Regions from separate parts of the Siminovitchia jepli genome, predicted to be linked through region 2. Evidence: a T-box and tRNA genes for the amino acid it is inferred to sense, from the RefSeq annotation. Region 2 holds a T-box; the other holds one or more tRNA genes.

Region 1 (4,435 bases), on a different contig from region 2:
ATTTACGCTTTCACTCATTTATCTTCTGTTTCCAGTCAGCAGAAGGATTAAAAAGAAAAATAAGGTTGCATGGTATGATATTATTTTGTCGATTATAGCCGTTGGAATCGGTGCTTATTGGCCGATTATGATTGAAACGATCGTCAACAGGGTGGGGACATTGACACCCCTTGATTTAATCGTCGGATCACTCGCGATTTTATTGACGCTTGAAGCGACAAGAAGGGCGGTAGGTCTACCGATTACAATTATCGCAATTTTATTTATGGCATATGCGTTTTTCGGGCAGTCAATGCCGGGATTTTTGGCCCATCGGGGGCTAAACTTTGAAAGTTTAGTAAATACGATGTTTTTTACTTCTCAAGGAATCTTGGGAACGCCGCTTTACGTATCGGCAACATTTATTTTTCTTTTCTTGCTGTTTGGGGCGTTTCTGGTCAAAACCGGGGTAGGCCAATATTTTAATGACCTGGCCCTATCCATTGCAGGAAGAAGAGTAGGGGGGCCGGCAAAGGTGGCGATCTTTTCCAGCGCCCTTCAGGGTACAATCAGCGGAAGCTCGGTTGCGAATGTGGTAACATCGGGTTCATTTACAATCCCGATGATGAAAAAGCTTGGTTACCGCAAAGAATTCGCCGGTGCCGTTGAAGCGGCTGCTTCAACCGGGGGACAAATCATGCCTCCCGTCATGGGGGCCGCAGCATTTTTAATGGTTGAATTTATTGGCATCACATACTGGGAAATTGCCAAAGCAGCGGCGATACCAGCGATTTTATATTTTTCCGGTATTTGGATCATGACACATTTCGAGGCGAAGCGTGTCGGCCTTAAAGGGCTTTCCAAGGAAGAAATGCCTGACAGAAAAGAAGTGTTGGGCAAAATTTATTTATTAATCCCGATCTTATTGATCATTATTTTACTTATGTCCGGCGTTAGTGTCATGCGTGCAGCCCTTTGGTCCATCATCGGAACAATTGTTGTGAGTGCCATCCGTAAAAGTACCCGGATTGGATTTAAACAAATGGTTGAGGCTCTTGTTGACGGAGCACGAACGGCCCTTTCCGTGGCAGCGGCTACCGCTACAGCAGGGATTATTGTCGGAGTTGTTACGAAAACAGGACTGGGTCTGAAGCTAGCCAACGGATTGGTAGGATTGGCCAATGAACAGTTGTTATTGACATTGTTTTTCACCATGCTGACATCCATTGTACTTGGTATGGGATCACCTACAACAGCCAACTATGTCATCACATCAACAATTGCGGCACCCGCTATTATTTTGCTCGGTGTCCCGGCGCTGTCTGCCCATATGTTCGTTTTCTATTTCGGTATTGTGGCGGATATTACACCGCCGGTCGCTTTGGCGGCTTTTGCGGCATCCGGGGTTTCGGGAGGGGAGCCGATTCGGACCGGTGTGAACGCGTCCAAACTGGCGATTGCTGCTTTTATCATCCCGTATATGTTTGTTCTTTCTCCCGAGTTGTTAATGATTGATACAACCATTCCGTATCTCATATGGGTCGTGTTTACCGCATTTACGGGAATGATTGGTATCGGAGCCGGAATTATCGGATTCTGGTACAGAAAGCTGTATTGGTTTGAACGCATTATTGCGATCATTGCCGGTCTCATGCTTATGTATCCGGAAGGCCTGTCCGATACGATTGGACTTGGATTATTTATTGTCATGGTCGCTAGCCAAATCATGACGAAAAACAAAGGAAAGTACAAATTGGCATAAAAAAAACAAAAAGCGAAAAACAGTCTTAAAAGGTTTTTCGCTTTTTGGCTTCCCTATCTCAAGCAATAATTACCAATCACGATCAACATGAATCAACGTTTCGCCGTCAAAATGCCGGCAAACGCAAGTTTTTTCGGAACTTGAGAAAAAGAAAAAACGCCCAATCCCTTGAGGGACAAGCGTTTTGCTGAGTGATTCCGACTGGGTTCGAACCAGCGACCTCCACCCTGTCAAGGTGGCGCTCTCCCTGCTGAGCTACGGAATCATTATTTAATGAAATCGACATTTATTAATATATAATAGATTCTTAATAATGTCAACTGCATTTTTCAACAAAAAAAGGGGGCTGCAAAAGTGCTTTTCCTCTGTTTGGTTCCCTATTTTCTTAAATGCAGGAGAAATCTTTCGTCAAAAAAATTCCCTGCTTTAGTTTCTGGGAAAAATTAAAAATATTGTTCAACACTCTATAATAATAGAAGACCTGTGAACTGGACAACTTACTTTTTTGCCGTCAAGCTGCATTCCTTCTTCTTGGATACTGTGCCGAAAATCACTTAGGCTGTTAGCCGGAGTTTAAGTCTGTTTTTCGGTAATGTACGTTTTTGTGGCCGGCGGTTCATAAGAACGAAATTTTTCTAGTAATCTCCCGGGTTCAACATCTACAAGGGCCATTGAAAGGTATTTTTCATGTAAAAATTGTTCTTTTGCCATATGATTGAACAGTTCCAGCAGGGGGTCAAAGTAATGATTGATATTTAGCAGGCCAAAAGGTTTTTGATGAAGTCCCAGCTGAGCCCAGGTGAAAATTTCAAAGAACTCTTCCAAGGTTCCCGGCCCCCCCGGCAAAGTGATAAATCCATCAGCAAGTTCTGCCATTTTGGCTTTTCTTTCATGCATGGAATCAACAATCACCAGTTTTGACAACTTTTTATGAGATATTTCCCTTTCTTCCAAGAAGCTTGGCATAACGCCAATTACTTCTCCGCCTGCTTCTAAAACGGAATCCGCAACTGCTCCCATAACGCCAACACTTGCTCCGCCATATACAAGTGTAATACCGCGTTTAGCCAGTTCTTTACCCAGTATTTTGGCACTTTTTATATAAATGTTGGAGGATCCACTACTGGACCCGCAAAATACGGCCGCTTTTTTCATTTTCATCGCCTCCTTTAGTCAGCATCCATATTATACAAAAATCCCGGTACTTTGTTAAACTTAAAAATCGTGATTTTTTAGGCGTAGTTGGAAAATTCATCTTGACTTCAATGATTTTTTTAAAAGACACTGTTATTGTAAGAAACTCTGCCGATACATAATAATGAGGCAGTCATTTATTCACAAAGCCTGAAGGGTACCCGTGAAGTTTGTCAGGCTCTTATGTATAACTTTTTATTATATCGAAAAAATTTCAGGTCACAAAACTGCCCCCCTGCAAGGGGGTTTTTTGTGGCTGCCCAAAAGGGTTGGTCGATCCATGAATATAAAAATAGTGTATCGTTTCCACAAAAAAGATGAGCCGACTTCCAATGACTTCATGATACAGGGGGCTCAAAAGCAAAATGGATTAAAATAATATAACCAAAATGTCATTCACCTTCGAAAAAAAGTGCTGAATGCCATAAAAACCATATTTATTATGACGATATAAAAAGAGTTGAATGAAAACAAAAGAGAATGACGTCCAAGGGCTTACATACTTCATTTTGGTTTTCAAGAACGGTTAGATTCCCAATTATGCGCTTCATTGGATAGATTGCAAAAGGACAAGAGAATTTGGCGAAAGGATGATAAAGTATTATGCGTTGGTACCTTAATAGAAAAACATCATTTAAATTATTATCAACTTTTACTTTGATTGCCATCATACTTGCAGGAGTAAGTATGTACGCAATCATAAACATGAAAAAAATTCATGATATTGGATCAGAGATGTATACACAAGCGTTGAAACCAATGGAAAATATGTCAAAAGCCCAAAATGAACTTCTGCAATTAAGGATTATTTGGCGTGACATAGCAAATGCCGATCCCAAAGATGACCTTGACCCAAAGATCAATGAATTAAAAAAAATTAGGGAAGATATAGAAAAAAATATTGCCATATACACCGATTCGTATGAATTAGAGTCCGAAGAAGCGAAACAGGAGGCCCAAGAATTTCAAGAAAAGTTTATGTCGGACTTTAAAGCCTACAATGATTCATTTGATCAAGCAGTACAGGCAATCGCCGCAGACCGAAGAAGCTTTCAACAACTGGATACTGAATTGAACGGATACCATAAAAGGTTAACAAATGCTCTCGAAGAGATATGGGAACTTGACATGTCGATCTCGGGAGAAGAGCATCTGCATTTAACAAAGACCTTTTCCACTACCATAAAAATCATGATTGCCATCATCATATTAACATTAGCCATTTGTATTTCTCTGGGAAAGATGCTAACAAGGATTATTGCCCAACCACTCAATGATATGGCAAACCTGGCGGAGAAAGTAGCTGCAGGGGATCTGACGGAAACAACCACCATCCAAACGAAAGATGAGGTCGGTCGGCTTGCCCAATCCATGAATAAAATGGTGATGCAGCTAAGGGAAACTGTCGGAAATATTCTCCGGGCTGCAGAAAACCTGTCTGCTTCCGCCTCCCAGGTATCTGCCAGCACCGAAGAGATTGCCAGCTCCAGTACAGAACAG
Region 2 (4,435 bases):
TCAAAGAAATGGAAAAGAATGCGGAGTCCTCCTCATCTCCAGTTGAGTCGCCGGGAATAATCGAAGAAACTTCCTCCCATGAATCAAGCAGCCATGAAAGCAGTGATAAAGAAGAACCCGAATCCAAAGAAAAGTCGAAGAAAAAGAAAGGAAAATACCATACGATGTCTTTTGCTGACTTCTTTGGGAGGAAAGAGGATGAAGAACCGGCGAAAATTAAAGTTTGCCTCGTGCAGCAGGGGGATTCCATTGAAAGATTGGCAGATAAGTATGATGTCAGCGTCCAGCAAATTTTAAGAGCCAACAGGCTGGATTCGGCGCACGAGCTGCAGGAGGGGCAAGTGTTATATATACCTGATAAAACAGCTTATAGAAAATAAGGGCAGAGGCGGGGAGGACGAAGCGGGGAAAAAGTCCTCCTTTTGGCTTTACAGACGCAATGGTCATTTCCCAGGAAGAAAATCATTCCGGATGATGTTGATCATATGCGCATGCGCACAGTAAGCGGGTGATGAAAACGATGGGCGATCCTGTAACAAGCCTCAAGGAAATTGCCGCCCTTTACGGCCTGAAAATAAAATTTGCCGAGAGGTTTGGACGTGTGTATAAAATTTATACAGATCAAGGTGAATTTGCACTAAAGCGTATCAACGCCAACCGGGGGATTGATTTTCTACAGTACGTGCAGCAATTGTACCAGAGAGGGTATTATCGTATCGTGCCCATTTATCCCACATTGGATGGAAGGTATGCAGTATTGTCTGGCAACAGCTTGTATTATTTAATGCCCTGGCTGGAAAATAGGGAAAGAGAAGGACAATTTAAGAAAAATCAGGAGCTTTTTCGGGAATTGGCCCGCCTCCATACCATTTCTGCCCGGGAGGTGGAAGTTTCTCCGGATGATCGAAAAAAACACTATGAACAAACGCTGTCAAGGTGGGAAAAAGAAAAGGAAGGTTTGGAACAATTTGTGGAGCGGTCCGAAAAAACCTGGTATATGTCCCCATTTCAACTGCTTTTTTGTTCCTGTTACCATGAGATTGCATTGGCCCAGGGATACGCCCTTGGAAAGTTAAAAGAATGGTACGAACTGACCAAAGATGAGAAAAAAGCCCGGAGTGTGATTATTCACGGAAAAATTTCCCCGGAACATTTCCTATACCATGAAAGTGGATTTGGATACTTCGCCAATTTTGAAAAAACCGGAACTGCGTCACCCATTCACGATCTGCTTCCTTTTTTGGCTCGCACGATGGAAACATACCCGAAACAGTTTGATGAATGTATTGACTGGCTGCACATTTATTTTAAATATTTTCCCTTCAGAAAAGAGGAAATGCTTCTGTTTTTAAGCTATTTGGCCCAGCCGGGGAAAATGTTTCAAATAGTGGAAACCTACTATGCTGCGGGAAAGGAAAAACATGAATTGAAATTTGTTCAGGAACTTCAGCGCCAATATTGGTATATGAAAAACACGGAGTACATTGTTATGAGGCTGGAGGAATATGAAAGGCAGATGCAGGATCCTGGCGAAAGTCCCCCTTCCGATTCATAATTGGAAAGGGGGATATTAAATTAACTCGTAGTGATAGACAAGTGCAGTTGCGATAAAAATGGTCAAAAGCAATACGTCAAAAGTAGTCGGAAATAAAACCGTGCGTACAGCCTGGAAAATGGTAAAAGGGATAATAAGCTGCTTGCATACTGACTTAAAGTTTCTAATCCATGACTGAAAAGTGTGTTTGTTCATTTTTCTGTTCATTTCCGTCCCACCTCCAAAAAAATCCCCTTAGGATAAAATATGTACAACGGAAAAATGTGTGAAAGAGACCATGTAAAAAGTTGACTTTACCAACCGTTTTTCATAGTATAATAAATAATGAACTACAAGGAACAATTGCTTTGACAGGGAAAAGTACATTGCAACCTGCTTTTTAGAGAGGGAAATCAAAGCTGGGAGATTTCCCAAGCAAGGCCAATGGAAAGTCGCCCTCGAGCAGCTTTCGCGAACTGAATGAAGTAGCGAAAGCCGGTGAAGAGCCGTTATCGATCATTGAGTGCCGGATTTATGGTCAATATTCATATATCCGGAAAAAAGGTGGTACCGCGAGTCAAATCCCTTCGTCCTTTTGCGAAGGGATTTTTTTGTGCGAAAAACTGGCTTGCCGCAACAACCACTGCGATTTGAACACGACTTAAATAAGGAGGATGAATATGTCTAATAAAGGAGCAGAAATGGCCCCGAAATACGATCCGCAAGCGATCGAAAAAAACCGCTATGACTGGTGGCTTTCCGGGAAGTTTTTTGAAGCCAAAAACGATCGGGAAAAGGAGCCTTATACGATTGTGATTCCGCCGCCGAATGTAACCGGGAGGCTGCATCTGGGCCATGCCTGGGATACCACCCTGCAGGATATTTTAACAAGGATGAAAAGAATGCAGGGCTACGATGTACTGTGGCTGCCGGGCATGGACCATGCAGGGATTGCCACACAGGCAAAAGTGGAGGAACAGCTTCGTAAAGAAGGAAAAAGCCGCTATGACCTGGGGCGTGAAAAATTCCTTGAGGAAACGTGGAAATGGAAAGAAGAATATGCCGATTTTATCCGCCAACAGTGGAAAAAACTCGGGCTCGGCCTTGATTATTCGAAAGAACGGTTTACCCTCGATGAAGGATTGTCCAAAGCTGTTCGTGAAGTGTTTGTCAGGTTATACGAAGAAGGTCTTATTTATCGCGGGGAGTATATCATTAACTGGGATCCCGCCACAAAAACGGCTCTTTCCGATATCGAGGTTATTTACAAAGATGTACAGGGAGCTTTTTACCATATGCGCTACCCGCTTGCTGACGGCACCGGTTCGATTGAAATTGCAACCACAAGGCCGGAAACGATGCTTGGGGATACAGCGGTGGCCGTTCACCCGGAAGATGAGCGCTATAAGCATCTGATTGGAAAAACAGTCATCCTGCCGATTATCGGAAGGGAAATCCCGATTGTTGCCGATGATTATGTCGATATGGAGTTTGGCTCGGGCGCTGTCAAAATTACGCCTGCCCATGATCCGAATGATTTTGAAATTGGCAACAGACACAACCTTGAGCGTATCCTTGTCATGAACGAAGACGGAACGATGAATGAAAACGCCGGTAAATATCAGGGTATGGACCGGTTTGAATGCCGCAAGCAAATTGTCAAAGATCTGCAGTCAGAAGAAATTTTGTTCAAAGTGGAAGACCATATGCATTCCGTCGGCCATTCGGAGCGAAGCGGTGCAGTCGTCGAACCCTATTTATCAACCCAATGGTTCGTCAAAATGCAGCCTCTTGCCGAAGCAGCGGTTAAACTGCAGCAAACAGATGAGAAAGTTCATTTTGTTCCAGAACGTTTTGAAAAAACATACTTGCACTGGATGGAAAATATCCGCGACTGGTGCATCTCGCGGCAGCTTTGGTGGGGGCACCGGATTCCGGCCTGGTATCATAAAGAAACAGGGGAAATGTATGTTGGCCACACAGCACCGGAAGATGGGGAAAACTGGGAACAGGACACGGATGTCCTTGATACGTGGTTCAGCTCCGCCCTATGGCCTTTTTCTACAATGGGCTGGCCGGACGCCGATGCAAACGATTATAAACGCTATTATCCGACCGATTGCCTGGTGACCGGATATGATATCATTTTCTTCTGGGTATCCAGGATGATTTTCCAAGGGCTCAAATTTACCGGCAAAAAGCCTTTCAACGATGTTTTGATCCATGGACTGGTTCGCGATGCCGAAGGGCGGAAAATGAGCAAATCGCTCGGAAATGGAGTCGATCCGATGGATGTCATTGACCAATACGGGGCAGATTCTTTGCGCTTCTTCCTTGCTACGGGAAGCTCGCCTGGGCATGACCTCCGATTCAGCATGGAAAAAGTGGAATCGGTTTGGAACTTTGCCAATAAAATATGGAACGCCTCGCGTTTTGCCTTGTTGAATATGGATGGCTTTACGCATGAAGACATTGATTTTGGGCAGGAAATGACGGTTGCCGATAAGTGGATATTGACGAGGTTGAATGACACGATCGAAATGGTGACGAGACTTTCTGACAAGTACGAGTTTGGTGAAGTCGGAAGGGTGCTTTATCACTTCATTTGGGATGATCTGTGCGATTGGTATATTGAAATGGCAAAAATTCCATTGTATGGAGATGATGAGGCGGCCAAGAACACGACACGCTCTGTTTTGGCGTATGTTCTGGATAATACGATGCGTCTGCTGCATCCGTTTATGCCGTTTATTACCGAGGAAATATGGCAAAATCTTCCGCATCAAGGAGAATCGATCACTGTTGCTTCCTGGCCGCAAGCCAATGAAGAGCTGTCAGACCGGCAGGCAGCAAATGAAATGAAGACATTGATGGAAATCATCCGCGCTGTCCGAAACATCC

Evidence for each region. The T-box of region 2 lies ahead of AB1L08_RS17745 (valine--tRNA ligase). A T-box ahead of a tRNA ligase gene usually reads a tRNA of that ligase, here a tRNA-Val.
Region 1: it has a tRNA-Val gene. The T-box ahead of AB1L08_RS17745 (valine--tRNA ligase) is inferred to sense a tRNA for this amino acid. The anticodon was not compared.

Annotation. Positions count from the first base shown of each region.
Region 1 covers NZ_JBFEGN010000010.1:41,665-46,099, forward strand. Annotated here, with positions in the region: gene AB1L08_RS06560 (TRAP transporter permease) at 1-1,741, shown strand, start outside; tRNA gene AB1L08_RS06565 (tRNA-Val) at 1,934-2,006, opposite strand; gene AB1L08_RS06570 (LOG family protein) at 2,315-2,896, opposite strand; gene AB1L08_RS06575 (methyl-accepting chemotaxis protein) at 3,539-4,435, shown strand, end outside.
Region 2 covers NZ_JBFEGN010000073.1:14,657-19,091, reverse strand. Annotated here, with positions in the region: gene spoVID (stage VI sporulation protein D) at 1-380, shown strand, start outside; gene ysxE (spore coat protein YsxE) at 521-1,555, shown strand; gene AB1L08_RS17750 (hypothetical protein) at 1,571-1,762, opposite strand; T-box leader at 1,894-2,132, shown strand; gene AB1L08_RS17745 (valine--tRNA ligase) at 2,215-4,435, shown strand, end outside.